DNA from 4 places in the Paenibacillus sp. Leaf72 genome. Region 2 is predicted to be linked to each of the others. Evidence: riboswitches for the same ligand, from Rfam matches in the RefSeq annotation. Region 2 holds a riboswitch; each other region holds the start of a gene.
The links. Region 2 has a riboswitch for cyclic di-GMP ahead of ASF12_RS31395 (fibronectin type III domain-containing protein). Riboswitches for the same ligand answer to the same signal wherever they lie in the genome.
Positions count from the first base shown of each region.

Region 1: it holds a riboswitch for cyclic di-GMP, as region 2 does, so the genes downstream of both, ASF12_RS23760 (condensation domain-containing protein) here and ASF12_RS31395 (fibronectin type III domain-containing protein) in region 2, are expected to answer to the same signal.
Region 3: it holds a riboswitch for cyclic di-GMP, as region 2 does, so the genes downstream of both, ASF12_RS18175 (glycoside hydrolase family 26 protein) here and ASF12_RS31395 (fibronectin type III domain-containing protein) in region 2, are expected to answer to the same signal.
Region 4: it holds a riboswitch for cyclic di-GMP, as region 2 does, so the genes downstream of both, ASF12_RS32925 (transglutaminase-like domain-containing protein) here and ASF12_RS31395 (fibronectin type III domain-containing protein) in region 2, are expected to answer to the same signal.

Region 1 covers NZ_LMLV01000031.1:76,813-85,048, reverse strand. The annotation lists gene ASF12_RS23775 (hypothetical protein) at 1-34, opposite strand, end outside; gene ASF12_RS23770 (thioesterase II family protein) at 55-795, opposite strand; gene ASF12_RS23765 (non-ribosomal peptide synthetase) at 792-4,709, opposite strand; partial or broken gene ASF12_RS23760 (condensation domain-containing protein) at 4,771-5,337, opposite strand; cyclic di-GMP riboswitch class I at 5,632-5,719, opposite strand; partial or broken gene ASF12_RS23755 (aldo/keto reductase) at 6,260-6,603, opposite strand; gene ASF12_RS23750 (MFS transporter) at 6,620-7,759, opposite strand; gene ASF12_RS23745 (TetR/AcrR family transcriptional regulator) at 7,976-8,236, shown strand, end outside.
Region 2 covers NZ_LMLV01000035.1:4,308-12,543, reverse strand. The annotation lists gene ASF12_RS31395 (fibronectin type III domain-containing protein) at 1-3,244, opposite strand, end outside; cyclic di-GMP riboswitch class I at 3,417-3,517, opposite strand; gene ASF12_RS31390 (class II aldolase/adducin family protein) at 3,947-5,227, opposite strand; gene ASF12_RS31385 (NAD-dependent malic enzyme) at 5,551-6,969, opposite strand; gene ASF12_RS31380 (response regulator) at 7,072-7,878, opposite strand; gene ASF12_RS31375 (ATP-binding protein) at 7,875-8,236, opposite strand, start outside.
Region 3 covers NZ_LMLV01000016.1:7,426-15,661, forward strand. The annotation lists gene ASF12_RS18165 (glycosyltransferase family 2 protein) at 1-685, shown strand, start outside; gene ASF12_RS18170 (mannosyltransferase family protein) at 689-1,948, shown strand; cyclic di-GMP riboswitch class I at 2,037-2,124, shown strand; cyclic di-GMP riboswitch class I at 2,203-2,291, shown strand; gene ASF12_RS18175 (glycoside hydrolase family 26 protein) at 2,376-3,323, shown strand; gene ASF12_RS18180 (glycosyltransferase) at 3,744-5,942, shown strand; gene ASF12_RS18185 (Wzz/FepE/Etk N-terminal domain-containing protein) at 6,011-7,258, shown strand; gene galU (UTP--glucose-1-phosphate uridylyltransferase GalU) at 7,291-8,175, shown strand; gene tuaD (UDP-glucose 6-dehydrogenase TuaD) at 8,175-8,236, shown strand, end outside.
Region 4 covers NZ_LMLV01000035.1:363,928-372,163, reverse strand. The annotation lists gene ASF12_RS32930 (SdrD B-like domain-containing protein) at 1-1,282, opposite strand, end outside; gene ASF12_RS32925 (transglutaminase-like domain-containing protein) at 1,566-2,381, opposite strand; cyclic di-GMP riboswitch class I at 2,395-2,479, opposite strand; gene ASF12_RS32915 (hypothetical protein) at 2,839-3,300, opposite strand; gene ASF12_RS32910 (GNAT family N-acetyltransferase) at 3,537-4,031, shown strand; gene ASF12_RS32905 (response regulator) at 4,080-5,243, opposite strand; gene ASF12_RS32900 (DJ-1/PfpI/YhbO family deglycase/protease) at 5,518-6,039, opposite strand; gene ASF12_RS32895 (hypothetical protein) at 6,135-6,662, opposite strand; gene ASF12_RS32890 (hypothetical protein) at 6,698-7,045, opposite strand; gene ASF12_RS32885 (hypothetical protein) at 7,179-7,727, opposite strand; gene ASF12_RS32880 (hypothetical protein) at 7,776-8,225, opposite strand.

The DNA.
Region 1 (8,236 bases), on a different contig from region 2:
CAGCTTTTGACAATCTATTTTTGAATAATAGCAATTTAAATCACCTTTCTTTTTCTAGATATAGTGAGTTTCTTCTTTATTGGCTGCTTCAATAATGCTTCGGATGCTCGCGGCCACCTTCTCCGGCTCTGACAGCAGAAACATATGTCCTCCTTCAAAGCGATGCAGCCGGACATTATAGGCCCATTTCCTCCATCCGTCAGCTTCCTCCGCGCATTTATAGTCTTCAGCACCGTAAAACACGTGCATAGGCGCCTGAAGCAGCGTGTGATCGCTATGTTCAAAGGTTTCGAGTGCCTGAAAGTCCGCCCGGAAAGAGGGCAGGAAAAAGTCGAGCATTTCCCGCTGCTTTATTAGCTCCTCGGGTATGCCGCCTATGGGAATGACGTGATCGAGAAAGGCGTCATCATCAAGATGCGCTGTTCGCTCACGCTTGCTTTGTGGCGGCTGAATAGCTGAAATAATGACCGCTTTAGCGACTATTCCTTGCTGCTCCAGCTTCTGTGCCAAACGGTATACAACCATTCCACCCATGCTGTGTCCAAACAGGACGAATGGCTGTTGAAAATACGCAGCAAGCTCCCTCGCATACAGCTCCACCAATCCCTCCAAATTTGGAATCAAGGTCATGCTGTTCGTTCCATGTCCAGGAGGTTCAACCGCGAGCAGCTGGCAATCATTTTGAACAAAATGGTGCAACGGCCAGAATGCAGCAGAATATCCTCCCGCGAATGGAAAACAGATAAGTGGAATTTTTCCAGTTCCCGTGCAAAACGTTTTGAGCAATGGATTCATTTTTTCACAGGCCTCCTTTTTAATAGAAAGCGGATGGTTTGAGCATTCAGTCTGGCGAAGCCCCCTTGCAGCATTTCCCCATGCTTTCCAAAGCCTTGATGCTCCACATATTCTCCCGTTCCCGCAGCCCTTTTCCAGGAAGAGAGCTCGGACGAAAGTGTAAATGCGGTTTCGGATTGAATCAGATGAATAGAAGTATGAACTTGCCCCTCCGCAATCCACTCTACGTAATATTTATAATAGGCCGCTGTTTTGCGAACGATTCCTTCACGAACTGCGTCTATTTGCAGCGCAATATTTTGCTTATTGGCTTCCATAAGCTCTGCAACGTCACCTTCCACTGTACGGCCCTTCAAATCACTCACGTTATTTTTCCAATAAGAATCAATCATGATTAGAACTTCTACCTGCCTGCCGCCCCGTTCCAATTGTTTGGCAACTTCGAATGCTAGAGCGCATCCAGCAGAATAACCGATTAAGATGAAGGAGCCATGCGGCTGAATGCTCTGCATTTGGCTGGCATAATGAGTGATGCGATCCTCCTCTTCAATAAAATCAAAAGCGTGAACGCGATAATTAGGCAGCTGGTCCGCAAGCTCCTTGAACACTATGCCATACCCAAGCACCGGAGGGAAAGCAAATAAATGGGGGCCACCCTTAGGGTTAAGCAGCGTCAGATGCGCTGAAGCCCTAGACACCGTTTGCCCACTTTCGACCCATTCCTGCAAATAAGCTGCAATTTCAGCAATTGTCGGCGTCTCAAACAATAATTTTATGGGGATGTCGATCTGAAATTCCTTTAGCATGATAGAACAAAGCGTCATCGCTTTCAGCGAATGACCCCCTAGAGCAAAAAAATCATCATGAATACCGACTCGTGCTACCCCGAGTACCTGACACCATACTACAGCGAGCCTGGCCTCGGTATCATTGCGAGGAGGTGCGTAGTGTTCGGATTCATTCATGAACTCCGTCATTGCAGGCAAGCTTCGCCGATCCACTTTTCCATTGGCGGTCAACGGCAGTCGATCAAGAAAAACAAAGGCTGGCGGAACCATATAGTTTGGCAACATGCTTAGCAAATAATTGCGAAGCTGATTCTTGCTTAACTCCATTTGAGGCTTCAATACAACATAAGCGCAAAGCGATGCCTCGCCCGAAGCACGACATGCAACAGACAGGAGCGCTTCTTTAACCTGCTCAAGTTTTACAATCTGTTTCTCGATCTCACCTAGCTCAATACGATGGCCGCGAATTTTCACTTGATCGTCGACGCGTCCTATAAACTCGATATTCCCATCGGGCAGCCACCTTGCCAAATCACCACTGCGGTAAATACGCTCTCCTTGTACAAACGGATTTGGAGCAAATTTCTCTGCGGTTAAAGCTGTCCGATTCAAATACCCTAGCGCCAGCCCCTCACCGCCCAGGATAAGCTCCCCGACCGCTTCAATCGGCTGAAGCTGATCCGTCTCATTTACAATATAAGCTGAAGTCTGATTAAGCGGCTTGCCAATGGGGATGGAAGCCATATCCTCCGAAAGCGCATGAACCGGATAGAAGGTCGCAAACACCGTACTTTCCGTTGGGCCATATACATGAATGATTTTATCCGGTCCCATGCTATGCAGCGCTTTGCGTACATGATTCACCGATGAGCGTTCTCCGCCGAACAGCACCTTGCGGATGCTCTTCATCCACGAATCCTCCTCATCTACGAGCAGATTGAACAGCGCCGTCGTGACGAACATGACCGTAATTTTCTCTTCTTTAATGAACTGTACAAGCTTGCCAGCATGCATAATCGTATTGCTTGGAGCAAGCACCAGTGCAGCCCCAATTAACAATGCGCCGAATAAGTCAAAGGTGAAGCCGTCAAAAGCATAATTGGACAACGACAGCACGTTGTCATTCTTAGTTATTTCAATATAGTTCGTATTAATCGCAATCCGCGAAATATTGGCATGTGTGATCAGCGCCCCCTTAGGCTGGCCAGTCGTACCAGAAGTGTACATCACATAAGCAAGCCTGTCCAAGCCTCCGGGAGTCGTCGCTAATGTGTCTATTGGCGCTTCCCCAGTGTCTAAATTGCTGGCGGCAGCTTCCTTATACAGCTCTGGATCATCGAGGTACAGAAGGGTTCCTTGATACTCTACTTTCTCGATAACGCTTGTCAACGAATACTGCGTGAGCAGCAGCTTCGCTCCGCTATCCTCCAGCATGTAGCTGATTCGCTGCTCTGGGTACGCAGGATCGATTGGGACATACGCCGCCCCAGCCTTAAGAACGGCTAAAATAGCTGCAATCATATCTGATGAGCGGTGAACGAGCAGACCAACGATAGTCCCGTCGTTAACTCCTCTGCCGCGAAGCACGTAAGCGAGCTTATTTGCACGAGCGTTCAGCTCAGCATAAGTAAATAATCCATCTGGAGCAGAAAGGGCAAGATGTTCCGGCGTATTCTCCACCTGCCATTCGAATCGCTGAGCAAGCGTCATATTGCTTGCTGCTGCCATTTCCCCGTCCCGGCCATCCAGACGGTTAAAAGCGAATAAGCGATGCGCTTCTTCCTCCGGCACAATTTCAAGCTCACCAAGCGGCTTATTGAACTCCCTCACGAGCTGGCGGATCATGTAGATGAGCTGCGCCTTCAAGCGTTTAATGAAGGAGCTTTCATACACATTGGCATTGTATGCTAGCTTCATCACCATCTCTTTGCCAGGCCCAGCGAGAAGATTAAGATCATAATTGCTTTTTTCGAAAATATGAATGTCACCCATCGTAAATCCCAGACTCTGCTCGTCACTTTGTTTGCCGGCCTCTTGAAGCGGATAATTCTCGAACACAACAATATGATCAATTAACGTCTGCTGGCCTATTCGGCTCTGGATATCATAGAGCGGCACGTATTGATGCGCTTCGGTTTGCACTGAAAGTCTCTGCATTTCCGATACTAATTGCTTGAAGGTCATATCCGGTACGATCTGGACACGGGTTGGGATTACGTTGATAAACAGGCCCACCATACTCTCCACACCGCTAATCTCAGCGGGACGACCCGATACAACTGCTCCAAACAACACATCGCTGCTGCGCTGATAACGGCTAAGCAGTATAGCCCAAACGGCTTGAATCGCCGTGCTTAACGTAACCTGCTGCTCTCTTGCCAATCTAGAGAAAGCCTCACTGTCTTCCTCTCCAAGCTTAAAATGAAGCTCGCCTGACGAATAGCCTTCCTTATGGCGTCTGCTGCGCTGCTCGGCGAAAGACTCCTGCCCTTCAAATTCAGCTAAATAGCTCGACCAAAAGACAAGCGAAGCCTCCTTATCCTGCTTGCCAAGCCAGTTGATATATTCCTTATATGGTTTCGAGACGGGCAGCTCGTATGGCTTATGATTCAGCAAGGCGCTGTATATCTGAAACAGCTCCTTTACAATAATACCAAAGCACCAGCCGTCCAGCATGATGTGGTGATAGCTCCATATCCATTCATACGTGTCCTCAGCTGTCTTAAAAACGGTCGTCCGCATTAAAATATCTTTGGACAGATCAAATACCAGCATTTTATCCTGCTGCTTGAAGGCAGCAAGCTGTCGCTGCTGCTCCTCACGCGGCTGATCACATAGATCAATTTCCTGAACGCGGAACGCTCGCTGCTTGAATACAACTTGAACCGGCCGGTTGATTTTCTCGTGCAGGAATACGGTACGAAAAATATCGTACCGATCCATCAACACGTTCATGCTTTGTTCCAGCAACTCTTTGCGAAAAGAGCCTTTCACCGAAATGGCCAGCTGTTCCATATAATAGCTCTGTCCGGGGTGCAGAAGCGTGTGAAACAGCATGCCCTCCTGCATAGGCGATAAAAAATATATATCTTGTACTTGCTCCTTCTGAAAAGTAATCCCGTTCACCTGTGCTTGGCCTCCTTCTATCCATTCCGCAGCAAGTTAAACTGCGCGCTAATTCATTCTCTTAGCCAAACTTCTCTGCCAGCATGTCAAAAATATCTCCGACCTCTTCGAGCTGCAATTCGCTCGCCGTAAAGTCGCTAGGTGTGAAATCTCTGTCTGTCTTGGCTGTACAATGCTGAATTAATACAAGCAAATGATGGTGGAAGCGATCCATCAGCTGATCTATCGTAGCTCGCAAATATTGCTTTTTATTGTAGGCGCAAGACACAACGAGGCGTTCGCCTCTTACCATACCGCTTAAGCTGAGCGCATACAGCGCTTCAGATTCCGGGCTTGTTTGCGCGCCCATATCGTATACGGATGGTGAAAGCAAGTCTGTTTGCACCTCGCTGTCGAATTGCCCCAAATAGTTGAAGCTGATTTCCGGTTTGAATGAGAAGGTGAGCCCTGCTTTATGCTCATCAGCTGCCAAATATCGCAGCAGGCCATAACCGATTCCCTTATTGGGAATATGGCGCAAATCTTCTTTCACCCGTTTTATTTGATAGGCTAAATCGTCCGTATAGCTCATGTCGAGCACAACCGGATATTGGGAGGTAAACCAGCCTACCGTTCGTGATACGTTAATAGCTACAGCTACCGGCATAATCACCTCCAGCTTGACTACTGAATCGGCTGGTTTGCCATTTTGCTGGACAACGGTTTTGTTCCCTTCCTGCTGCAATCCATTCCCTCATGCGATCTAAGCTTGAGAAAACCGCTCAAATTGGCAATACTCGTTCCGAGGTAAAACTGCTCGGTATACCAAATTCGTTTTTGCGCATGTGTTAATGGATAATAAAAACGTTTCATCAAATTACCCCCAATAACTTGTTTTGATAAATAAAAAACTGCCCGGATTTTGGACAGTCTGCTCCCATTTTCCAGCAACCTGTCAACCGTAGCATCGTCTGATGCTTTAGGCCATGGCTTTGCGTCCCTATGTTTCCATAGGTATGCCTTTATCCATTTTATGTTTGTTTTATTCCATTCCTAATCTATAAACAATCCGTTCATCAAATAGTTACGTTTTTTACATTTTTTTATATTTTCATTCGACAAAAAGTTTTTGGGAGAGGGGTCCTATTAATATGAAGAGAATGAAAGTCTATGGGAGGAGACGAAACTTGGATAGACTAGAACGAAATAATCCTGCGCAGATTTATCTTCCTTGATACGTAACGCTATGAAAATTTTAAAACAAAAAAGCCGCCATTTAGGCGGCATCAGGCTGTCGAGAAGGTCTCGACAGCCATCTTTATAAGCATTCAGTTTAACGCATCACCGCGTTTCTGTGGTATCGATTTTTCCTTTATTGTCTAAAAGGTTCGGCATATGTATTCACAAGATAATGGGCGTCCAGCCATTGATCCGCTTATTCTTTTCAAGATCATCTTTCTGGGCTATTTCTTCAGGTGTCAGCTTTATGGAAAGAGCAGCTGCAGCATCCTCAATATGCGATATTTTTGTAGCACCAACAATAGGTGAGGTTACAGGTTCTTTCTGAAGAGTTTCAGGCTTTTATCAATCTCGCTCATAATGGCCTTTCGAGAAAGTCCGGCACCGTTTGGACCTGCGTGCGCCCATTCAACTTAGTAGCCGGCACGATTTCATCCCGATTTGCATATTCCTTTAAAGCAGGTCCAATAACCGCCTCACTTGATCCGGCTGAATATACATTAGCTGTATCAAAAAAATTGATACCAAGCTCTAGTGCTTTTTTAATAACGGGACGACTGTCTGCTTCATTAATAATCCATTGATGCCCTCCTTGCACGGCTACTCCGAAGCCCATACAGCCCAGACAAATTCGGGATACTTCCAAGCCCGTATTTTCGAGTTTCACATATTCCATTTGATTGTTCCTCCATTTATTCATTATTTTTCAACAAACGTTTTACAAATAAAGTGAACAGCAGCAAGGAAATTGCAACGGACAAAGCGCTGACCGTGAATAACGCCTGATAGCTCATGTACTGGGAAACCCAGCCTAGCACGATCGCACCGAGCCCGATGCCAAGATCATTAGCGGTCGATATCGAGGCGTTGGCAACTCCGATTCGCTCTGGATGGGCCAGACGTATCGTTGCCGCTTGAAGGGCCGGCTGCGCGGAGCCAAACCCGATGCCATATAAAATCGCCGCAACAAGCACACCGACTAAGCCGGTCGACATGCTGAGCACAATCAAGGCGCCAATCGTAATGACAAGGGCTGGTACGATAACAGAAATCTCTCCGTATCGATCCGAAAGTTTTCCCGAAATGGGACGACTGAGTGCCAGTGATGCAGCAAAGGCCAGAAAGAATGCGCCGGAATTGACCTGAATCGACTTAGCGAACAGCGGAACAAATGTTGTAATGCCCCCATACGCGATAAACAGAAAAAAGACGGATGCCGCAATCGGCAAAACCGATTTTTCGAACAATTCTATTTTTCTTACGCCCGTTTTGGGCTGGAAGGGCATTTTTGCTCCTAACGTCAGGAGCAGCGCTATCGCAGAGAGGACGACGGCGATTAAAAACAAAGCGCTGTACGACTGGTTCTCTGTCACCCAGAGCCCGAACATCGGACCGACTGCCATAGCCAAGGTCATGGATGTGCTGAACCATCCCATTCCTTCGCCGCGGCGGCCCGCTGGAATCATGTCTGTAATCGCTGTCATTGAGGCGGTTGTAGAAACGGCCCAGCTCATACCATGCAAAATTCTGAGCCCCATCAGCACAACAATTCCTCCAACCCAGTTATACATATACATTGCCAGGATGAACAGAATAAGCCCCCAAATGAGAAACGGGCGCCTGCCGAATCGGTCCAGCATCCCGCCGACGATGGGGCGAAAAATAACGGCGGACAGCATAAACGCGCCCATCGCCAGCCCGACCTGCGATTCGCTGCCTCCCATCTGTGTGATGAATAGCGGCATCGTCGGATACAGCATATAAAAGGCATTAAACAAAAATAGGTTTCCTATCGTCATGAGCGTAAACGATTTCGTCCATAGACGTTCCATTGTTCTTTCCCCCCGTTTTTTACGTATAATCCCCGATGCGTTTTTCGGACATCAAAAACATTGAATTTCTACTATTCCTTGATTCATTAATGTACTCACGTCTATAATTATAAACAGACACCGAACATCTGCAATTGCTAAATGAGCTGGATTTGTTAAGTAATGAACAGTTGCATCATCATTGTCAATTATTAAAGAAAGATTGGTGATTCCCAGTTGGCTAAAGTGGATCGGAGAATACTCAAAACCCAGGAAGCGTTAAAAAAAGCGGTTATTGATTTGATGTCGGAGAAAAATTTTGATGATATTACGATCCAGGATCTTTCCGATAGGGCGAATGTGAGCCGCGGAACGATCTATCTTCATTATTTGGATAAATTTGATCTGCTGGACAAGCTTATCGAAGAACACATCAACGTCTTAAGAGAAATGTGTAAATCCGCAGCCGAATTGGAATTTACCGAAGCCACTTTGATG
Region 2 (8,236 bases):
CATGCAGCGAATTAGGCGCTAGCCCTGCATGTTTATAGCTAGTCCCCGTTGAAACCTCTACTAGCACCCCATCAACAGCGATTTCATAGCTAGTAGCTCCACTGACACTATCCCAAGAAATTGTGATTGTATCATTTGTTGATGCTGTCTTAACGTTTTGCACCTTACCAAGTGAAGTTGCTTGTGTAATGATCTCGCTCCAGGGACCGTTCCCCCCAGTATTTCTAGCTCTGATGCGGTAGGTATGCTCCGTAAATGGCAGTAAATCCTTATGCACATACGTTAAATTCAAGCCATTATTTACGATTAGCCCGTCCACTTCAATATCATAGCCAACTGCCCCTATTACTTGATCCCAGGTTACAGTGATAGCTGTGCCTGTAGCTGCAGCGCGTATATTGGAAGGCACTCCCGAAAGTGTTGTGCGTGTAATGGAATGGCTCCATTGTCCAATAACGTCATTATTTTTGGCGCGTACCCGGTACGTATGCTCACCGTTCTGCTCTAAATTGGAATGTAAATAGCTCGTATTCAAGCCATTATCTAAAACATTTCCATCCACCTCGATATCGTATCCGGTTGCCCCCACAACCTCATCCCACTCCACTGAAATACTGGAGCTGCCAGCCACTGCATGCAGATTTTCCGGGACAGAAGGCAAGGTAGTCGCCGTAACTTTCTCGCTCCAATTACTTGCTCCATTGCTATTTTTCGAACGAATTCGATACGTATGTGTTGTATTAGGCTCTAACTGATCATGCAAATATTCCGTTCCCGTTATATTGCTTTTAACTGCGCCATCCACCTCAAGATCATAGAAATCCGCCCCAGAAATAGAATCCCAAGTAATAAGAATCGATTTATCCGTTGCTGTTGTATTCAGCACACCAGAGGTTCCTGGAAGCGTAGATTTCACAAGTATTGGGCTCCATTGCCCTGGACCGCTTGTATTCACCGCTCTTATTCGATAGGTTCGCTGAATGTTTGAATTCAGATTTTCTTCAAAATAGCGATTCACATTGCCGATGTTAACGACCGTATTGTAGGTTTCCACCTCGTAGCCGGTAGCGCCCCTCACATTCTCCCAAGTCAAGGTCACTGAATCGCTTGTCGATTGCAGTTTAATATTCTCGGGGACATCCGGCAAAGTCCAAACCTCCGATACAGAAGACCATTCGCCCTTTAAATCGCCGCTCGTCGCTCTGACTCTGTAATAATGCACCGTGCCTGATGGCAGCAGCTCATGAATAAATTCATTAAGAATGCCCAGTGGATAAATGCTGCCATCCATTTCAACCTCATACCCATCTGCATTAAATGCAGTAGTCCAACCGACCTTCACCGCATTTTCAGATGGAATAGTCTGAATGGCAGGAGTTGCAAACGGAGATAGCTGACTAGCTGGTACAACCTCTTTCGCTCCTGAAGCGCTTTGCCATGATAAAATGGCTTTAGGCGATCCATTACGACTAACGTATTCCATTTGAATGTCAACCTTTTGACCAGCTTCTAAGGCAATAGAGCCAGTAAATAATTTATTTCCTTGCGCTGCCCACTCATCAATAATTAGAGTTCCATTCACATATAGTTTGACTCCGCCATTAACATCAGCCTCGAACGTATAATTTTCAGCGTAATAAGGCTGTATTTGTCCAGACCATCTAACAGAAAACCGTCCATCATTTAGGCCTGTCGAAGATACAGGAGCCTTGCCTTGCAAAGCGGGCTGCTCCAGCACCGTCGTTTTTTCACCATCCAAATTTTCCTCTGTAAAATATTCCGCCTTTAACCCTGCTGCCAAATATTTCAGCTTCGTTTCCCCTTCAGTACCGACACCGATGTTAATAATCGGTTTCTGATTAGCTGTAATACCGCCTCCGATGGCAACGATGCCTCCGGTCTCAATATTCAAGTGATTGTTGACATGCATATCGCCTTGAATAAATAAATCTCCACGTTTCACAGAAATATTGGCCTGCTGATTATTGGAAACCAAGCTGCCAACTACCATTTCCTCATCAATATTCATAGTTACATTTGTATTGATATGAAGACTTCCAGGTACAATGACTCTTCCTGCTTGTACATTAAGCAGACCACTGTTATAAGTAAGGCTCCCAGCTATGAAATTGTCCGCAATCGAGACACTAGAATTATTATTCAAGTGCAAGGAACCTTTAACCCACAGATTCCCTCCCATTGTCCGAGTCGAATCGTTAGGTTTTTTAATATCAATAGTCAGCTCAGTGTTCGCATTCATGCTCCCATTGACGACCAAAGTTCCATAAACCGTAATGGTGAGCTTATTATTCGTATTGATGCCCTCTGCGATAACATAAACCGGTTTCGTAGGAGAGCCCAATGTCAGTGAGGAATCTAAATTTAAATGGCCCACCGTCACAGCTACCATATCGCTGCTGCTGTTATTAATTGCTGCCTCCAGGCCTGAGGCACTGCAATTATTACAGGAAATAAATGAAGGATTGGATGCCGCCAGTTTGCTTTCCAAAGACGCCATTTCTGCATTCATATAGCGGCTAATTTCCGGATTTAAATCGCCTACCCGGATAAAGGGAAGCGCATTATGCTCATTATTTTGATTGCCGGAAATAATAATTTTATTGCCCTGAAGCTTGTTTTGCTCCGCTGGCTTCCCAATTTGCGGTTTTGGAATCGTTTGGATGACAGGCTCCAGAGATTTAATTTCGATATATTGAATAGCTGTTGTATCTCCACTGCTGCCCGCATTGAGCGTCAGTTTCCCGTCAGCAATGACAACCCCCTTCTGAAAAGTTACTTGTCCACCAGCAGGCAGCTCCGTATTTTCCCAAAAAGTGTTGCCCTCTACATAAAGCGTATTATTGCTTTCATATACAGAGTTCCCGACACTGACCTTCACGTTATACCTGCCATTCGGCAGCTCAATCTCCCATTCGCCGCCTTCTTGCACTTGAATAGAAGAGTTTAGAAGCGGCGCATCGTAGGTGCTTCCTGTAACCGTAGACTGCGCATGATCCATATTCCAACCGTAGAAGTATCCATTGTGTGGACCATACTCATCGCCATGGTCGGCCAAATAGCCATCTGCTGCTAAAGCATCAGTTGCTTTAAACTGAACATTAACACCTCGAAATGACGCGGCAGCCTCCGTGGAATTGCTCCAGATGGAAGGAAGGAACATTTGAATAATTAAAGATAAACATAATACTCTTATTACACCTTGCTTAATCTGACTAAAATACATTTGAATATCCCCCTCTATTAAGAAAAACGTCTGGCGGCGTCCTTTCTATTAGACGCCATCGTTTTGGCAAAACGTATAGAGAAAGTATGAGAAAATTCATATCCTTTCCTATACGTCAAGCGTAAACGGCTGTCGCCGCTCTTTGGCGGCAAATAAAAAAGACCCATTTACTTTTGGCGGCCCGGCTGTCATACGGCAACCATAATTATGGTTTTCCGTGAAGACCCGCGGCTTTGCGTCCCTGTCTTTCGATCAGGTTTGCCTTTATCAATTTCAATGGGTTTGTTGATTCTTAAACCTACATTTCTAGTAGTCTCCACGAAGACCCTCGACTTTACTCCCCCGCCTTTCGAACGAGTCTACCTTTCAGTTCAATTGATCTAATAGTTCTTTGTACTTAGTATATCGGTTGGGTATTTAAAATTTTATACTACATAAGTCATGAAAATAAATATTTTTATTTGGCATGTCATTCCTCATTAACAGTGGACTCCTTATATTTAGTAAATTCTAGATCATACAACAGGAAGTTAATCCTATTTGAACTATTAAAAATCTTCCTATTTATCTCCTTGCAAATTATTAGTCGTATGATCAACAAAAAAATGCCCAACCCGCTAAACCACGGGCTGGACCTATCATTTCATATTTAAGTTCACTTTTTAAAACTCACATTACTATTAATTTAGGCAATATGGCCTACTACTTCAACCCAAAAGCCTGCTCCAGCTCCGCAATCCTCGACTGCTCCATATGCACAATAGCTCCAATGTTTTTCGCTGAAATGGTCGCTTTCGCGCTGTATTCGGCGACCTCCAGGCGGTCGAAGGCGTTCAGCAGGCTTTGCCCGGTGACGATGACGCAGTCATTTTCGGCAATGACGATGGGCGTGTTCTCCTGAAAAAGCTGCGCCGCCTCCTGCGGCTTCGTATACAAATCCCCATAAGGAAGCTTAGGAATATTCCGCAGCAAAATATAGCTTTCCGGAATCGTCCGCGAATCCAGCAGCTCCTCTGTCACCGCAAACGCCATAATATTAGGCGGATGCGCAATAATAACCGAGTTTACATGAGGCTGCGTCTCATAAATATGCTGATGAAACTGTACCGAGCGGCTTGGCACCTTGCCCGCCTCTTTCTTCCCGCCGTCAATCCGCACGAGATCCGCTGGCTCCACATATTTACGGTCCTGATCATACGGTGTAATAATGAAGGAATTTTCACCGACCCGATGGGAAAAGGTACCCTGCGTGCTCGTAAACAGCCGCTGATCGTAAGAACGCTTAATGAGCTTGCACATCTCCCGGCGTGCTTCCTTCTCCTCACTGCTGTAAAAATCCGGTACAAACTCCTCCAACAGCGCCTCGCGCGTATCAGCCAGCTGTTCGCCCCGCAGCGATACTGGCGTCCCAATCCGGTTCGCCTGTATTTCCATCCGGGCGCAATATTCCAGCGTCTCGAATCTTTGAAAAGCTTCAAATAAATCGCGGCCGCCTACAACGACACCGTGATTTTCCAGCATAATCGTGTTGAGCCCTTCGCTGAATACATCCGCTATATTTTCACCCAGCTCCGCGCTTCCCGGCAAGCCGTATTTCGCCATGCCTACTTCGCCGCAGATCAAATAGTCATTCGGAAGCAAGCGAACATTAGGCACTTTACGCACCATGCTGAACGCCACAAGTGCAGGTGGATGTGCATGGACAACCGCCCGAATATCCGGCCTTCTGCGATAAATCATCTGATGAAACGGGTATTCGCTCGATGGCCGATGATTGCCCGCGATCGTACCGTCCGCCTTCACACAAACGATATCCTGCCGCGTCAGCTCCCCCTTGTCGATGCCCGCAGGCGTAATCCAAAGATCGCCGTTATCGTCCAAAATCGATAAATTGCCGCCTGAAGTCGTCGTCATGCCATAACCGTAAATGCGCTCCATCATCATGACCAGTTGATCGGAAGGATGTAATAAAGTAAATTCCATGTGGATGTCCCCCTTTTTTCGCATTCAATATCTTTGTTTATATTGTATTACTTTTGTTTGTTTTTGAAAGTGACTTTTCTTACATTTCTTTTAACCTTTTCGCGCAAAAATAAAGCGGCGTCCAGCAGCTTATCATCTTGCTATACACAAAAAAAAAGAATGCCTCGGGTACATAACCTCGAAGCATTCCCATTTCAATCTATATAAGTCGAACTCTTGATTAGCATAGAACGATGGTCGTCACTGCGAGAAAAGCCGGACCTCCGTCCGCTGTTGTTTTCTGATTTCTTGCTTTAATGCTTCCTTTTTACGCCAATTTCAAACTACAGCTTGCGCTCCCGTCTGCGGGCAACTCCCGAAGCATAAGCTCCTTCAATGACCGCCTCTTTGACGCGATCCGCCACATGCGGATTGAATATGCTCGGTATGATGTAATATTCATTCAGCTCATCCTCGGTAACAACCGCAGCAATCGCTTGGGCGGCAGCGAGCTTCATTTCCTCCGTCACCCGTGAAGCCCGGCAGTCCAATACGCCACGGAATAATCCGGGGAAGCATAATACATTATTGATCTGATTTGGATAATCCGACCGTCCCGTCGCAATGACGCGCACAAGGCCTTCCACTTCCTCTGGTGTTATTTCCGGTGTTGGATTCGCCATCGCGAACACAATGGCATCCTTCGCCATTTTGCGAACATCATCCGCCTTCAGCACGCCCGGCCCTGATACGCCGATAAAAATATCTGCGCCCGCAATGACTTCGCTCAGCTTGCCCTGCTCCCGGCTTGGATTCGTATGCTCCGCATACCATCTCCATGCTTCATGCTCGTAGCTGCTGCCAGCGACGAGTGCGCCATCACGGTCAACCCCGATGATGTTCCGCACACCTGCCGCGAGCAAAATCTTCGTGCAGGCAATTCCTGCTGCGCCAACGCCGCATAGCACGATCTTGCAATCTGCAAGCTGCTTGCCTGCCAGCTTGACCGCATTAATAAGGCCTGCAAGCAGCACCACCGCTGTGCCATGCTGATCATCGTGGAACACCGGAATGTCCAGTTCCTCAATGAGCCGCCTTTCAATTTCGAAGCAGCGCGGCGACGAAATATCCTCAAGATTAATGCCTCCGAAAGTAGGGGCGATGCGCTTAATCGTCGCAATAATTTCTTCCGTATCCTGTGTATCGAGGCAGATCGGAAAAGCATCGACTCCTGCGAGCTGCTTGAACAGCATCGCCTTGCCCTCCATGACCGGCATCGCCGCGAGCGGGCCGATATTGCCGAGCCCTAATACGGCGGTTCCGTCCGATACGACGGCTATCGTATTTCTTTTTATCGTGAGCGAGTGGGCCCGCTTCGGGCTTTCATGTATCGCCATGCAAATATTGGCGACGCCCGGCGTGTATACCCGTGACAGATCATCGCGCGTTTTAATCGTCATTTTTGGCGTGACTTCGATTTTGCCGCCCAGATGCATAAGAAAGGTCTGGTCCGATACTTGAAGCACCTTTACGCCTGGCGACTTATTTAATACGCTTACAATTAGCTCTTTGCGCTGCGTATCCGTAATATTCACCGTCACATCGCGAATCGTTGATGTTTTGCTTGTCCCGCTGACGTCAACCGCTACAATGTCGCCGCCCGCTTCGCCAATTGCCGTAGCAATCCGCCCGAAGGTTGACGTTTCCTTGTCCATTTCCAAACGCAATACGATATTCGTGCTTCCCGTTGCCGGCACTGCCACCCTGACCACACTCCCATCAAACGCTTGAGCGCTTGCTATTTGCCTTCATGTTAACGGTTACATGAAAACGTGGGAAGCTTTTGGCCATATTGTTGATTTTGGTCATTTTGGTCTTTGCTGCAATACGTAGCGATTGATCGGGCGTCCTACCCCGCCATAGTTGATTTCCAGCTTCACATAACCGCTCTTCTCCAAAAAATCCAAGTAGCGCCTTGCCGTAACTCTGGCAATGCCGATGCCCTCGGCTGCTTCCTCCGCCGAAACCCCGCCCTCCAAGCGATGCATGGCCTCGACAATTTGCCGCAATGTGGCCGCATTCAGCCCTTTCGGCAGGCTGCTTTGCTGACCATCGAGCCCAGCAAATGAGGCTTGTTCTGCTGGCCCAGTTTCCTGCTCCCCATAACCCAGCTTCTGTCCTTGCGCCCAGTTTTCCCCACTGAGCAGCATGCGATCCAGCTCATCCTGAGTCACGGCCTTTTCTGCTGCCAACAAGCTTTCGTGGCGATCGCGATAACGCTCTAGTGTCTGGCGAATCCGTTCCAGCTTGAACGGCTTAATAATATAATCCATCGCGCCCCCGCGCAGCATTTCCCGAATCGTCTCCGGATCCTTCGCCGCTGTTACCACAATAACATCAACGGGCATTGCCGCTGAACGCAGCTCCCGAAGCGCAGCCATTCCGTCCAGCGCTGGCATAAAAACATCAAGAAACACCAAATCCGGCGCAAGCTCACGAATGAGACGCAAGCCTTCTTCTCCGTTCCCCGCAATGCCTACAACCTGAAAGCCGTCTACTTGCTCGACAAACTGGCGGTTAACCTCCTGCACCATGGGATCATCTTCGATTAGCACCACTTTAAAAAAACGTCCATCCTGCACCTTGTCCTTGTTCTCCGCCTTCACGTTCATCCGCCAGCTCCTCCCATCGGAAATGTTAGCTCTATAGCCGTGCCGCTTCCTAGCTCCGACTGAATGCGCAGCTCCCCATCGCCCTTATCGACGATACTGCCTACCAAATACAGTCCAATGCCGCGATTATCGCTGCCTTTCGTCGTAAAGCCCCGCTCCAGCACACGCGACTGCACCTCTTCCGTCATGCCGCAGCCATTGTCTTCCACTAGAATGGACAGCAGCTCTTCATCCTGCTCCATACTAACATAAATTTCCTTATTTGTTCGATCCGCTTTTGCCAGCGCGTCAAAAGCATTTTCAATCAAATTGCCGATAAGCAGCACCATATCATGCTGATCCAGCATAACGGGAAACT
Region 3 (8,236 bases), on a different contig from region 2:
CGATTTGCAGGACGATATTACGGTGATCGACCAGTTTATTGAGAAGTACAAGCAGGGCTATGAAGTCGTGTACGGCGTGCGGAACAAACGAACGACCGATACGATGTTCAAAAAGTTCAGCGCGCAATTTTTCTACAAACTAATGATTAAGCTTGGTGTAAACGTCGTTTATAATCATGCGGATTACCGGATGATGAGCAAGAAGATCGTTGATAAGCTGGAGGAGTACCAGGAGGTCAATCTATTCCTGCGTGGCATTATTCCTACCATCGGCTTCAAATCCGACAGTGTGTACTACGATCGTCTGGAGCGAACCGCCGGCGAATCGAAATACCCGTTGAAAAAAATGCTTATCTTCGCATGGGAGGGCATTACCTCCTTTAGCGTATCTCCTATCCGCGCAGTGTCGGTTGTCGGCTTTTTTATGTCGGTCATGAGCCTCGTGTTCGCCCTTTATGTATTCGTCAGGCATTTGCAGGGAAACACGGTATCCGGCTGGAGCTCGATGATTCTTTCGATTTGGTTCATTGGCGGCATTCAGCTGCTGTGCATTGGACTAATTGGCGAATATATCGGCAAAATTTACATTGAAACGAAGAAACGCCCGAAATACTTCGTGGAAACCGTGCTGCATAACGTTGTGCCAGCGGAAACGAAATCGCAGCAATTACAAGAGACGAGGTGACGAATGGAATCGCTGCTGCTTAAAGCAAAATCGAATACGCAAGTTTTGATCTTCCTGCTCTCCTTGTTTGTCATTACGAGAATATTGCTTTATTTTGCAGGCTTTCTCGGCATGAATCTGTTTCCGAACTATCAAATTCCGCCGGACTATACGGTCGTGCAGGGGCATGATTTCACATCGAGCCAGCTCTCGATCCAGACGGATATTTCACAGCTGAAGAAGCCGAGCTTCGAGGATCTAAGGAAATTTGACAGCGTATGGTACTTGGGAATTGCCGAAAATGGCTATGATACGTATAACATCAACGAATCGCATCCTAGTGCAAATTGGGTGTTTTTCCCTTTATACCCTTTGTTAGTCTTTTTGGTGGAGTCTATTTCTAAATACGATGCGACAGTCGTGGGATCGGTTTTATCGAATTTGTTTTTGCTCGTATCACTTTTTTATTTTTATGGCATTTGTTTAAAAAGAGGACTGAAACAGGAGCACGCTCAAGTCGCGGTGCTGCTGCTGCTCATTTTTCCGACCGCCATCTTCTATGCCGTGCCTTATACAGAGAGCCTGTTCCTCATGCTGTCGCTAATGACCGTCTATTATGCGATGCAAAAACGATATTTTCTCGCGTTTCTGTTCGGGGGCTTGTCCGCTGTGACGCGCAATTTGGGCTTCGTCAACTTGTTTTTCGTTGTGGGTACGCTGTTGATCGAACACAGGCTGTACCGTTTCAAGTGGAAGGACACGAAGTATTTAGGCTATGCAATCATTTCGGCGCTGCCGCTAGCCGGTTATCTGTTGTACATGAAATGGCTTACTGGCGATATGCTGGCTCCGATTACCGAGCAAAGCATCAACTGGTATCGCAAGACGGTTGCTCCGTTCTCGAACTATATTCATTTTATCCAAAAGCCTTATTTCTCAGGAAATGGCGGCTGGGAAAATGGCCTGCTTGCCTTTATTATCGCGAATGCCGTCCTCGTCATTTTTGCTGCCTTTCTTATTATGCGCTGGAAAGATATTCGCCGTAATGCTCATGAATGGCTGTTTTTTGCCTATGGATTGCTGCTTATGCTCATTCCGTTCGCCAGCGCCGAATTTTTGCAGAGCATTCCACGTTATGTCATGGTGGCGTTCCCCTTCTACATTTATTTTGCGGATGTGCTGAAAAATAATAAGGCGCTGCAAATGTTTTATTTCATGATGTTTTTCCTGCTTCATATTGTGTATGCGATTTGCTACTTTAATGGATATTTTTTCGTTGTATAAATTTATGAAAAAATAAATTGACGAAATTTGCGCTTAAGGTGTACAATAGCACCATATTACTTTAGCTCGTACTTTATACCTAGATCGTTTAACGAAAAGGCAAACTCAGGGAAACCTGATGTGCGCAAAGCTACAGGGGCTTCATTCCTAACGGAATATGCTCGCCAGCTACCGAATTCAACATCGATTCTTCCTTTATTAATCAAGGTAGACTTTGTTCTTTCGGGAGCAGGGACTATCTTTTTTTTATTGCTTACACGAAAAGGCAAACTCAGGGAAACCTGATGTGCGCAAAGCTATAGGGGCTTCATCCTTAAACAGGATATGCTCGCCAGCTGCCGAAGCCCGACATAGCCTCCTTTGCCTGATGAAGGTGCGGCGTGTTCTTCGGACCACGACCATCATTCGCTCGGGGGAGGAACTTACTATGAAAACTACAAAATTCGCTCTTACACTCCTTATGCTCGCTTCGACATTACTCTGGGCACTCCCTGCTAGCGCGCAAACCAACTTTTACAACGGAGCATGGATCGGCACTTGGCCGAACCAAAGCTTGAACAACATCGCTGCCTACGAGCAACTAATCGGTGGACACCAAGATGTTGTACATACTTTTGTCAACTCGAACCAAGGGATTAATGAATGGAAGGGCTTTATGGACTATGTAAATAATAATGGTTCGATTAACCTACTTACCCTTGAGTTTAAAAATAAAAATTACAAAGAATATTCGACTGCTGATATTAATAGAGGCGTAGTAGACGCTTACCTGAAACAAACGGCAAAACAACTGGTTAACTGGCAAGCAGCTAACAAAAACCCTGAAATTTGGCTTCGCATTTTCCACGAAGGCAATGGCAACTGGTACGGCTGGGGCGTTGGCGACAGCACAGTTAACACAAACGAGACTTACAAAGCGGCATTCCAACGTGTCGTTACGATTTTCAGAGAGCAAGGCGCAACGAATGTGAAATTCATGTACAACGTAAACGCTGAAAATGTTGGCAAAAACGCATCGTTTACAGCTATGTACCCAGGCGATGCTTACGTAGACCTGCTTTCGATCGATGGCTACAACTTTGGAACGAAAGAATCGTGGAGCTCGTGGAGAAGCTTTAACGACGTATTCTACGCTTCGTACCAAGCGCTGACAAGCATTTCGAGCAAGCCGATCATTATCGCTGAAACTGGCACAACAGAAAGCGGCGGCAGCAAAAACGAATGGGTTATTGATGCGATGAATCAAGTGCAATCGCCAGCGTACAGCCAAATTAAAGGCTTGATCTGGTTCAACGAGAACAAAGAGCTGGACTGGCATATCGATTCGTCGGCTGATAGCCTGAGCGCTTACCAAACGCTGCAAAAAACGCTTTAAAAGATTAGACGGGGCTAGTCGTCAAGTCCTGGTCTCAACTCTATCAAACACTGGCTGATATAATACTAAATAGGTATTCTGAGAAAACTCTAATTTCGCGTAAACCGCGTAAAATTAGAGTTTTTTCGCTTTTTTTCTACACTTTTGCCAATAAGATTACAATGTTAAGAAGAAAAATTAACTTTTAAAGGGGCAAGGATTGTGATAAGATAACTTTGAATTTGAGCCTTAGCCGCCAAAAATATCATATTTCCGGCCGATTTAACAAATATCGACAGCGAAATTAGACAGTATAGTCAATCCATGTTGTAGATTAGTCAGAAAAGGAATGGAATTATGGCGAATAAATAGAGCGCAAAGGATTGGGGTTATTTGAAAACAAAAGCTAGGTACATATTAACAACGCTATCCATTGCTATCATGATCGTGTATCTAGTATGGAGACTTGTACAAACACTCCCATCTGGCTGGTCATTAATTTTTGGATCGTTGTTACTATTTTTTGAAATCATTTCTATTTTTCAATCCGTTTTATTCCACATTCTTCTGCTAAAACCCACTGAAAGAAAGCCTGCGCCATTACCTGACAACCTTTATTCTGTGGATGTTACGATCGCTACCTACAATGAACCGCCATCCTTGGTTAGAAAAACCATACTTGCTTGTAAAAACTTGAATTATCCGGAAAATATGTTAAACATTTGGGTGTGTGATGATGGAAAGCGAGCGGAAATGAGAGAATTAGCCGAAGGTTTAGGCGTTCATTATCTCGATCGTCCCGGAAATGAACATGCTAAAGCGGGTAATTTGAATCATGCGCTGACGAAGATGAAGGGCGATTTGCTCCTTACTTTAGATGCCGATATGATGCCAAAACCGGATTTTTTACAGCGAACGGTAGGATTTTTTGCAGAGAATGAGAAGCTTGCTTACGTACAAACGCCCCAAGTTTTTTACAACGAAGATATTTTCCAATACAACTATTACCAAGGGCGCAACATTCCGAACGAGCAAGATATGTTTATGCGGCTTATTCAATCTGGAAGAGACCGTTTTAACGCTGTTATTTATGTGGGCAGCAACTGCATCTTCCGGCGCAGCGCCATTGACCATATTGGTGGTTTCGTTATCGGTACGATAACAGAGGATTTGGCTACAGGGATGAAGCTTCAATCCAATGGATTTGATTCTTATTGCTTGAATGAGGTGCTGGCACTAGGACTAACGTCTGAGTCCATATCCGATCAAATCAAACAGCGGGCCCGCTGGGCAAGGGGCACGATACAGACGACGAGGATGTCCAATCCGCTTGAGGCTAAGGGTTTATCTTTGATGCAGCGCCTGCTTTATTTCTCCAACCTGCTGTATTGGTACTTTGGCGTTACGCGCTTTATGTACATATTGTCTCCTATGCTCTTTCTGACCTTTGGTGTGGCGATTCTTGAAACAAGCTTGAAACAACTGCTTATTTTCTGGCTGCCGTATTTCTTGTTCTCGGTTACCGTTGTACCTTATTTAACGAATAAGAAGCTTAATGTGTTCTGGAACAATGTTTACGAGACGGCCATGACGCCAACGCTATTCCTCGCAGCCCTTCAGGAAACAATCTTCCGCAAGGCTATTCCCTTTGAAGTGACGCCGAAAGGCATTTATCAGAACAAAACGTCTATTAATTATCGTTATATGATGCCATTGTTTGTTCTGCTTGCGCTGTCGATTGTACTGATGGGTTTAAATGTGGGGCGTATTGCGGGTGCAGGAGAAAATGAATTGCAGCCTATGCTTATTAATTTATTTTGGCTCGGTTATAACGGAGTATTCCTGCTTCTCGCGCTGTTGCTTGGTTTTGAACGCCCGCGCATGCGGGAGGCGGAACGCTTTGCCAAGGAGCTGCCGCTCACGCTTCGTTATATGGATGATGAAGAGCTGAAGATGGAAAACGTCAGGACACTGGATATTAGCGAGACAGGCTGCCGTATTTATACGGACTCGATTTTGCCGCTCCCAGAGCGCATGGAGCTGGATATTCCGTTATCCCAGGACGCTATACGCGTAGCTGCCGAAAAAATATTTTATGATAAGCATGGCTCCGGATTTCAGGTGGGCTTCAAGCTTCATTGGAGCAACATTGATGAGGAGCGCAAATGGCTTGCTGAAGTATATGGCAGTGCGGATGAGTTCGTTAAGGGCATTTTCCAGGCGGGCGTATGGACTTCTGTGACCAGTTATCTTTCTAACTTCAAGTACACCTATAAGTCGATAAATCGCAAGTCCCCGAGAGTTAGGCTGAAGCGGCGCGCTTCGATCGTGGTCGATCAAGAAGAGCGCTACCGGACACAGCTGCTTGATATTAGCTACACGGGCTGCCGAATTGAGCTCCCGCAGAAGGCGGCGATGCATGAAGGCAAGAAGGTCAGGCTGCAAATTATCGGCTCGGCGTTCGAGGCAAACGGTCGTCTTATCCGCGTAAGCTGGGCCAAACGCAATAAGATGACAGCGGCCATTGTATTCGATGAAGCTTTTGATTTAAGCCTGCTGCTGGGGGAGTCCAGCAGCATACCGCCAAGCAAGGAGCTGCGTTCTGGCATTGTACCAGCAGAAGCGAACTCCAAGTCATAGACAGTCTGAATAGGAATGAACGCCAGGCTATGACGGGCGAATGATTGTTTTGCAAGGGGATGAGAGATTTGGAAATACACAGAATGGTTAAGCTGATCATCCGCAGATTGCCGTTTGTCATTATTCCGGCACTGCTGCTGTCAGTCGCAGTGGGCTATGTGAAAATGCAAAGTCCTCCGTCTTATAAGGCAACGGCTGAAATTGTAATAACCTCACAAGAGACAAGTGATAATTTCACTTCCATTCAAGGCAGTCTCAAGTTGATGGATACGTATAATGTGATTTTGAAAAATCCACTGATTTTGGAGCAGGTAATTGCGGCGCTTGGCCTGCCTTACAGCACAGATCAACTGGCTGCCAAAGTTAGCGCGAAAAGCGTCGAGCTCTCGCAGGTTATCCGAATTACCGTAACCGATGGTGACCGTAAGCAGGCAGCGTCCATTGCCAACACCATCGTTAGCGTGTTCCGTTCGCAAAGCTTGGAGCTGTTTAAAATCAACAACGTAGTTTTATTGCATAAAGCAAGTGCGGAGAAGGCGGTTTATGTGAACCCCAATCCGTTATTTTATGTGCTGCTAGCTTTTGTTGGCGGACTGATTATCCTATTGTGCTTATGGCTTCTGCTGCATATGATGTCGCGCAAGCTGCAGACAGCACCGGAGGTGCAAGCGATATTCGCCGAGGTTCCGATGGAAACGACGAAGCTCGCCAGCCGGGCGGAAGCTGCTATCCCGTTTTATGGGGGATGGCTGAAGCGCCGTGCGGCAGAGGAAGCGAAGTCGCGTGCAATGCGTTACCGCCATGTGATGGAGAGAAGCGGGAAGCGTACATTGGCCTTTGGAACGCTTGACCGCAAAGGTGCGAGCGGGAATATCAGCAAGCAGCTGGCGCAGAAGCTGGCTGTGGAAAGCAAGGTCGCTTGGGTGAGGTTTAACCCGAACGGCAAGCTGCCAAGTACGGCTTCCGGCAAAAAAGGCTATGCGGAATGGTCAATTAGCCCAGGCTTTTATGGCAAAATCAAAACCGCCGGACAGCAGTTGGATTACATCGAAGTATGCGTGGTAGGCGGAGGCCTTTCCATGAAAACGTCGGCTGAGGAATTGATGGCGCAGCTTCGGGATAGCTACGAAGTTGTAATCTGGGAATTGCCTTCTTATGTTCATTGCTCGGAAGCGCAGACGATTGCAGAGCTGGTCGATTGGCATACGCTCGTGATCAAGGAGAACCGGGTACTCGCTCCGGTTGCACAGGAATGGAAAAGCCGTCTTGCGGCAACGGATGTTCAGATAAATAGTATCGTGTTTATTGAAGTGTAACCACTTTTTATCTAACTTGGGAGGGATTTGCGATGAAAGTAACAAAAGCGATTATTCCGGCAGCCGGACTTGGAACGAGGTTTTTGCCAGCAACAAAGGCGATGCCGAAAGAGATGCTCCCCGTCCTGGACAAGCCAACGATTCAATATATTGTAGAAGAGGCCGTACAATCCGGGATTGAAGAAATTATTATTGTAACGGGTAAAGGCAAGCGTTCGATTGAGGACCATTTTGACAATGCGTTTGAGCTGGAAGCGAATTTGCTGAAAAATCAAAAGCTGCATCTGCTTGAGAAGGTACAGGAAATTTCCAAGGTCGACATTCATTATATTCGTCAAAAAGAACCAAAAGGTCTCGGGCACGCGATTTGGTGCGCACGCAAGTTTATCGGCAATGAGCCTTTCGCCGTGCTGCTCGGTGATGACATCGTTAAAGGCGAGACGCCATGCACGAAGCAGTTGATTGATGCTTTTGAGCAAACGGGCAAATCGGTTATCGGCGTACAGCATGTACCGGATAAAGAAACGGCGCGTTATGGCATCATTGATCCATCTGAGGTGAACGATCGTTTTATTAAAGTGAACAATCTGGTAGAGAAGCCGAAGCTGGGCACAGCGCCTTCCAACTTTGCCATTATGGGGCGGTATGTGCTGACGCCGGAAGTATTCAATCTGATTGAGCAGCAAGAGGTCGGAGCTGGCCAGGAAATCCAATTGACCGATGCGCTGCAAAAGCTGAACCAGGTCGAGGACGTACTCGCATATCTATTTGAGGGCAGACGCTACGATGTCGGTGAAATTCCGGGCTTTATTTTGACAAATGTAGAGTTCGCACTCGAACGTCAGGAGTTTTCCGCAGATTTAATTAAATCGCTTGAACAGATTTTAAGCCGTGCGAAAAGTGGAGTGAATGCATAATGAAAGTTACGATAATTGGTACAGGCTACGTTGGCCTGGTGAACGGCGCTTGCTTCGCAGA
Region 4 (8,236 bases), 360 kb from region 2:
CTGTCGTGCTCACTGTAATTGTGCCGTTAGGCGCAAGGCTGCCGCTATACGCATGCCAAGTTTCAGTCGTACCATCGCTTGTTTTATAACGAAGCTGGGAAGTGAAAACATTTGGCATTTTAATGCTGCTGTAGTCCATTTCCGCAGGCAGCACATCTGTCAATACCAGGTTCGACAAAGAGGTATTTACATTCGTCCCCGTATTGCTGATGCCGCCGATGTTGAACTTCTGTGTTTGGCCATGCCAGCGATACTGGTAAACACGCGACTTGGTTAGTCCGGAAACGCCAGATACTGGCTCTCCGAATTTAGTTGTCACATCAGCGTCAGGATCAGTGACCGAGCCGCCACCTTCGAGCGTATAACCGCTCAAAATTTCAACATTATTTTTGCGTTCCAGCGGTGTTCCGGTCGGATGACCATACCCTAAATCGTCAGGGAAGGTGACCGATACTTTCGCTTCGAAAGATTGTCCGGAAGCAAGCTCAATATTCGACCAAGTGATCGTGCGAGCTGTTGAATCATAGACACCGCCTTCTGTTGAGCTCACATATACAGCATCTGGCGGCAGTGTATCGACTAACGTCGCATTTTTCAAGCTGCCAGGGTTATCATTGCCGGCTTCGCCTTTAATGCCTACCGTATACTCAACCGCTCCGCCAATAATCGGAACTGTGCTGCCAAATCCAGTAGCTTGGCTTTTATAAGCCCACCACTTGTCGTAGGTCGAAGCAGTTGGCGTCGCCGTCGGTGTTGCTGTAGGCGTCGGTGTAGCTACCGGATTCGGGTCCGCGTTAATCGTTACATTCGCCGATGCCGTTGTACTTTCCGCTGAATCAACGAGTGTAATCGTCGCCGTATTCGTCGTAGGCACAACCGAGCTTGAGCCAGTCGGCTTCGCTTTCACGGGAATTTCCAGCTTCACCGAAGTACCGGAAGGCAATGGATGTGCATTGACGGTTAGAGTTTGGCCATTTTTCGTATCCCAGCCTCCATCCTCCCAGCCATCTACAATTTCAAATTGTGCCGGTACTGTATCAACAATCGTTACATTCTTACCGACATGAGTCGCTCCATCTGCCTGATACAAGATCGTATACTTGAAGGTATCTCCTACATTAACAGTGCTCACACTGGCTGTCTTTGTAAAAGTCAGCCCTGTAATCGGTCCTGCTGCCTGTACCGGTGCTGCGAATGGCTGTAATGCAGCTTGCAGCAGCAAAACGAGCAGCATGATCCAGGAAATCTTGTGCCTGATCGCTCTCTGTCTACTTGCGGGCATCTCATCAATCCTCTCTTTTTCTCTATCTCCTCTAGTTTCTCTCTTGTTGTGAATACCGATAATGCCTAGTACAAAAACATTACCTTACAAATACCACGTCATTTTCCATCCTCTTCCTCCTTGTATTCAAATAAGAAAATTATATCCAGCCCAACTGTACAAAAACTTTACAAGCCTCCCCTTTATCCGTCAGCTAAATAACTGCAAAAAAGCTTCGTCCATCCGATGAAGGATAGACGAAGCTTCTGTGTGTACCTATTGAGTTATATGTGTTTATTTCCGTTTAATAAACTTTAGCAGCCGTATAACGCGAGCTGTCTTTAATCATTTTGCCCGCTTTCTTGCTGTTCTTCAGGCCAGCATCAAGCGTCGTATCGATCGTGATCCATTTGCCGTCCAAATATACTTCATTCCAGGCGTGATAATTTGATACATCAGACGCTTTGCCCGTCACCATCTTGGCCGGAATGTCCAAGCTGCGAAGCATGCCTGCCATTAATGCAGCGTAGCCGTAGCAAATATCTTTCTGCGAACTAAAGGTACGATCGATTTGAGGCAAATAATCGTTGGTCACCTTAGCCGCAAGCTGATGATCGTAAGAAATATTCGCTACAATATAATTGTAAACCGCCGTTACCTTCTCGGTATCCGTCTTTGCTCCCTTAGTCAGTTCCAATGCTTTCTTAACCGCTTTGCTGTTGCTGCTCCAATCAATATTTTGAATGGAGTTCAAATAGACGAGGCTGCTGTCACTCAAATTCAAGGTAACTTTGCCTGTATGAACTGCTCTATATTTTTTGGTACCACTTACGTTTTCCAATAATGAAATCGTATAATCTCCATTGCCCAGTTGAAGCGCAAACCATTCTTCTGTCTGGTTTGTCCGGAGCGCATACGTATAATTTTTGCCGTCTTTGGCTACAACCAGCCTTGTATCTACGCCTGACTTGACCTCATAACGAATGCCGATGCTTCCTTTATCCACATTGGATTCGTCGAGCCAGCTTGTCCCAGCTGCCGCTGCCACTTGAGCAGTTGCTTGAGGGAACACGGACAGAATCAACGCCAGCAAAATCATAACCGTTAAACTTTTGCGCATAAAAAAAACTCCCTTCGGTGGCTAGGCTGCCATCTAATAATAGAGAAGGCCCTTTAGCTTTGCGTCCCTGCCTTTCGACAGGTTTGCCGTTATCGTGTAAAGTTTTGTAAGTGGTGTTAGGTAGAAAAACTACCTTATATTAAACTATGATTATCTCTAGTATATACCCATTATTTGCAATAAACAATACGTTAAATCTTTTTTATTTCCAGGCTGAGGCTTGTATTTTCTGGTTTTTCTTCATCCATCTCCGCTTTAACCGTTTCATAAAAGGCTCTTCCTTCCGCTCTTTAAGCATGCCCTTTACGTCTCTAAGCAGGAGCATATACCGCATTTCATCTTCGTGCTTCAAGCTTTGAAATTCTTTCAAATGTTCTGCGCCCATCTCGCTTCAACTCCATCATGCGTTTTATCAATCCTATGTCGGTTGATAAAATTCCGATACCCGAAACAGCGTTTAGCTGCTTTTGACCGTGTAAAACTTTTGGAATCTCCAAAACTTCCTTGGTCCTGTCGACAAATAAAGCCACGCAAAAAAATCACGAATACCATCATCTACGATTCCCTCATTGTACCGATAAAGCTGACGCTGGTAGTTCAGGCGGCATATTTCCACCCCGTCCCACCAAAAAGAAAACGTGTTCCGCTTATCATCATGCTCCAGAGTAATCATAAATTTCCCTTCCGAAAGCTGAAAATACTGCTTGTCATAAAAAAACAAAGGCCCCTCAGAAGTAGCTGTAATGCCAATAAAATGACCTCTATGATGGGTATAAAAGCCACGAACGATGGTGTAATCGGTCATTTGATTCAAATTCAGCTGTCGTAGGTGCTGGGCTCCCTCGCTTATACAGCAAGCCAGCTCAGGATAGCGAAAATGGCGAATGACATTCATTTGCCGCTTCTCGGTTATCATCATCTTCTTCAACCATTCCTTTGGACATGCTATTTTTTTGAAAATGAAGCTCGTAAAGCTTGTCCGTCTCCATTTTCACCTACTCCTCCATTATAAATAGGGCAACTCTACAATTTCTCGACAAAATCTCTGTTTAATCTCGCAAAACTTACAAAATAATAGGCCGCATAGAATATTGAATTTTTATTCCTTCAACAGTATGATAATTCAAAGGAATACTCAGAAAGGACTGCAGCCCTTTGGAAGAACAAAAACTTTGGACTAGAAGCGACGGATTTACAATTAGCACAAATAAAGCTTATTTGGATATTGAAACGATTTATAAATTTCTAAACGAGGAATCTTATTGGGCAAACGGAATTGACAAAGAACTTGTACAAGCAGCCATTGAACACTCCATTTTGTGCTACGGCATTTATCAGGGGAATCCGCTTAAGGAACAAGCGAAGCTAGTTGGTTTTGCGCGAGTTGTCACCGACCTTGTCCGCTTTTCCTGGTTAGGGGATGTATTTGTTATACCCGAGTTTCGAGGTATAGGACTTAGCAAGTGGCTATTAGAAACCATATTGGAGCACCCCAAACTAAAAGGAACAAGCTTTAATCTAGGTACAAAAGATGCTCAGACTTTATATGCCAAGTATGGTTTTAAGCCTCTCGAGCAAGTAGAAAGAAGAATGGCACGGCCATTGGATTGGAGAGCTATTTATGAGGGCTATGGTTTAAAAAGTCAATAGCACTCGCTTGCCCCTCCAATTATTTACCATTTTGTTTCCTTCACCAGTCTACAAACCATTAACGCCGCTTTTCCAATCTTTGTACCATTCTGTAATGTATGCGCTTGGCTGCTCGTTCAATTCCTCCATCAGCGCGGCGGTTAAAGCATTGTACTGCTGATTAACCATAAGATGATTCCCTTTAGACGCATACAGCTGCATTAAGGCAAAATAAGCCTCTTCCGCCTGCGCATGCTCCTCGATAATTCGAATATATCCGGCAATCGCTTTATCCAGCTGGCCATGCTCGACATGCCAAGCTTCCAAGCGATAGGAAGTATTCAGCCACAGGCGCTTCAGGCGCTGGCGTTCGCTCTCCGCCCACCAATAATCATAATCCTTTAAATAATCGCCTCGATAAAGATTCATAGCCTCCTCGTATTCCGCAAGGGTTGCCGCCGCTAGCGGCGGTGCAGCAGCAATTCCTCTCTCCCATTCCTCCACATCCAGCACAACCTGATTAAGCGTCAATATGTATCCTTCTGTTGTATTGGCGATGTGAAAACACTTTCCAAACTGATCAAGCGTTTTCCTAATATGGTACACCGTCGTATACAGCTGGGCATATACTTTCTCCGTCCCATTATCGGGCCATAGCAAATCGATTAATAGCGATTTCCTTACCAGCTGTTCGCGATGCTGGAGCAAATACAGAAACAGCTCCTGCGCCTTTGTCGTACGCCAACGTATGGCTGCATCCTTTTTTCCAGAAAATTCGACACTAAACTGCCCCAGCAGCTGCAAAATCAGGTGCTGCTCCTCATTCGTTTTTATCACTTGCTGCACGGCCTGCCCTTTATCCTTCACATGGGAGTCCAGCCGCTTCTGAATCCGTTCCATCGTTTTCATTAACCGCTCAGGATGGATCGGCTTGACGACATAATCCAGCGCATTCAGCTCAAAAGCTTTCACTGCATATTCATCATAAGCGGTTACAAATACGATATTCAGCTCTGGTCTTACCTCCAGCAGTTGCTCGGCAAGCGCAATGCCACTGACTTCGGGCAAATTAATATCCAAAAATACAACATCCGGCAGATCAAGCAAAATCCGCTCTTTCCCGACCGTTGGATCCTCATATTTCCCCAATACCTCTACGTTATTTAGTTTCACGAGTTGCCGCTCCAAGTAATCCAAAGCGAGGCTTTCATCATCTACAAGGATAACCTTCATGCTTGACTCCTTTAATATACGAAATAACCACTCGTTCACAAACTCTGCCATGCTGACAACAATTATAATGCAGTTAAATAGTTGCCGCAATCATTTGGCATGAATAGTCGTTACAAATTCAGGAAAATTTATATAGCAAAAGAGCAGCAAGCGTTAAACCTAAGGCAGGTCAAACGCTTGCTGCTCTTGCGATTTGCGGTTTTGGTTTTGCCTACAGGCAAAACTCGCAGCGATAATAGATGGAATACACGATCCAGTTGTTCTGCTAGACAGTCTACCAGGCGTTGACGCCCAGTTGTTCAATCGTTGCTTGAATAAAAGCCGGCTCGTCCTCTGGCGTACGGGAAGTAATCAAATTACGATCAACTACGACTTCCTCATTGCGAAAATGCCCCCCGGCTGCCTGCACTTCCTGCTCCAGCTCTGGATAAGCCGTCAGTGTGCGTCCTTGCAGCAAACCAGCTTCCGCCAAAATTTGCGGGCCATGGCAAATGGCAGCAATGGTAATGCCTTTTTCATCAGCCTCTTTGACAAAAGCTTGCACGGCCGCATCTTCCTTCAAGTGGGAAGGTGATGCGCCGCCAGGAATAATAATAGCCGCATAATCGCTCGCCTTCGCCTCATTAATCGCAAGATGCGACTTATAGGCAACTGTGCCCTGCTTGCCTTTTAGTTCCTCATTGCTGCGCAAGCTTATAATAACCGCCTCATGGCCATTTTTCACCATTTCATCATACGGATTTTGCATTTCTGAATCTTCAAAGCCATCGGCCAGCAGAAAAGCCACCTTCTTCATTTGCGTCATCATTTACACGCTCCTTCTTGTTTGGGCTCTATGTTACTTTACCCTAAAAAAAGGTTTCGCAAACAAATCCTGCTGTTCATATTCCATCAACGATACACGAGCATCCTCCCGCAATAGTCGCATTCCTCGCTTTGCTGGGGAAGAAGCACCTTATTCGCCCCGCAGCCTGGGCAGCTGATTGTTTTAGGTTCAGATGATGCTGGGGGCGGAGAGCTCTGCCTTGCATTATCGTGTTCTGTCTGCTCTACTAAACGGGCAGCTGCTGCCGCTTGCTCCTCCGCTTCTCTTGCAGATTTTCTCGCTTGCTCCTCATTTTCAGCAAGACTTTTCTCATGCAATAGCTCTTGTCTTGCGATATGCAATTCAAGCTCTAAAGAATCAATCGTTTCCTTATGCTTCTTTTGGACTGATTTACGGTTCGAATAGCGCAAACCAAGGTACACTCCAATCCATGCTGGGAAAACGAAAATCAAGGAATAAAGAAGAATATAAAACATTAATTCTTCCCGATTTGGAGTCGATATTCCATTTTTAATAAAGAAAGCACCAATAACTAACCACACAATTCCGTTTACATACGAAATCATTTTAGATGAATCGTATCCCTTCCGCATTGCTCATCCCGCCTCTGTATCATCGTCCAGTCTCTTTAATTTAAATGTTGTACTCGTGCAAGTCTTGCCCTCTTCAGCTCACTTGTTTCGTTTTGCATCTCATGCAATCGCTGCTCCAAGCTGGCTGAATACTTCTGTGCTTTTTCCATGTATTCTTTTTGTTTTATTTTATCGACCTTCTCGATCATTGCCGCCAATATAAATATGACTGCCGCTGTTATCCCGAAATATTTCCCGAAAAATAAAGCCTGCTCCGCGAAGGACATCTCACCTGCTCTATATAAGGGCATATACAGCATGCCATTCACAAGACATCCGATTGCAATTATTTTAAGTACTCCACCCATCCCGCTATCCCCTTTCCCTTTCGTTGCTGCAATCATTTGAGACCATAAGCTGCTATTATATTGAATCTCTTACCCTAGTAAAAAAAGCAGCATCCGTTAAACCCGCTATAGGCTAAACGCTTGCTGCTCTTATTTCTCTTTGGAGACCCTCAAATAGGCTGGCTTAAAATTAACTATACACCAGCATCGTTCCACAATAGTCGCATTCCACGCTCTGCATAGGCTGCAGCACCTTTCTCGCGCCACAACCCGGACAACTGATATTTTTAGGCATGAGGGGTGGCGGTGGCGGAGACGACGGTGGAGGCGGTGATGTACGGCTCGCGGCTTCGCGCCTTGCCGCTGCCTCTGTTTCTGCGCGCAAAGCCGCCAGCGTCGCTTCCTTCTCAGCCTCTAGCCTAGCCGTTGCTTCCGCTTCCTCGGCTCGTTCGCGTTCTTCTCTTGCAAGCTCCTGCTCATGCTCCAGCTTCTGTAGCTCTATTCGAAACTGGACTAGATATGGCTCCTGTTCATTTAAATATTTTTGCTTCCAATTAAAACGCCTGTTCTTCCTTACCCCAACACAAAAAAGGGAAGCGCCAGGAAATAAAGAGAAGACAACCCAAGAGGCTATGAGTCCATCTAATCCATAACTTGGGTCCAATGTATTCGGATATAAGATGAGACCTAAAGCAGCCCAGAATACGCCAATTGCCTTGTGCCAAAAACCAGCTGCCATTTTCATTCACCCCGTCTTTCGCTCTGCATGGCATAGGAGCCTTTACACCTAGCGGTATTCAATACTTGCATGGCAATATTCGCAGAGGATTGTTTGTTTAGGCCATAGCATCGTATGGTTGCCACAGCTTGGGCAAGCAACAGATTTTCTCCCTTGTCCTGAGCTGCCCGCTGGAGCCCTGCCTTCCCTTGCCTGCTCTCTCTGCAAACGGGCATGCCTCATTTCGTCGGCCATTTTTTTAGCCTCGAAGGTGTTTTGTTGTATCGTGGCATGGGTCGCCCGGATGTTTGCGACCCATGCGTCATCACGCTTCTTCTCACTCTTGGCAAAAAAATACGCCATAATAAAAAAGAACAAAGCAGGAAGAATCGCTCCTAATAAATATATTCCTACTTTTTGTGTAAATAAAAGCGAACTTGGCCTATTATCGAAACCGCCTAGCATATAACCTACAATTAGCAATAATCCCACTCCAATTACGCGAAACAGCAAACTCATGAAGCTTTCCC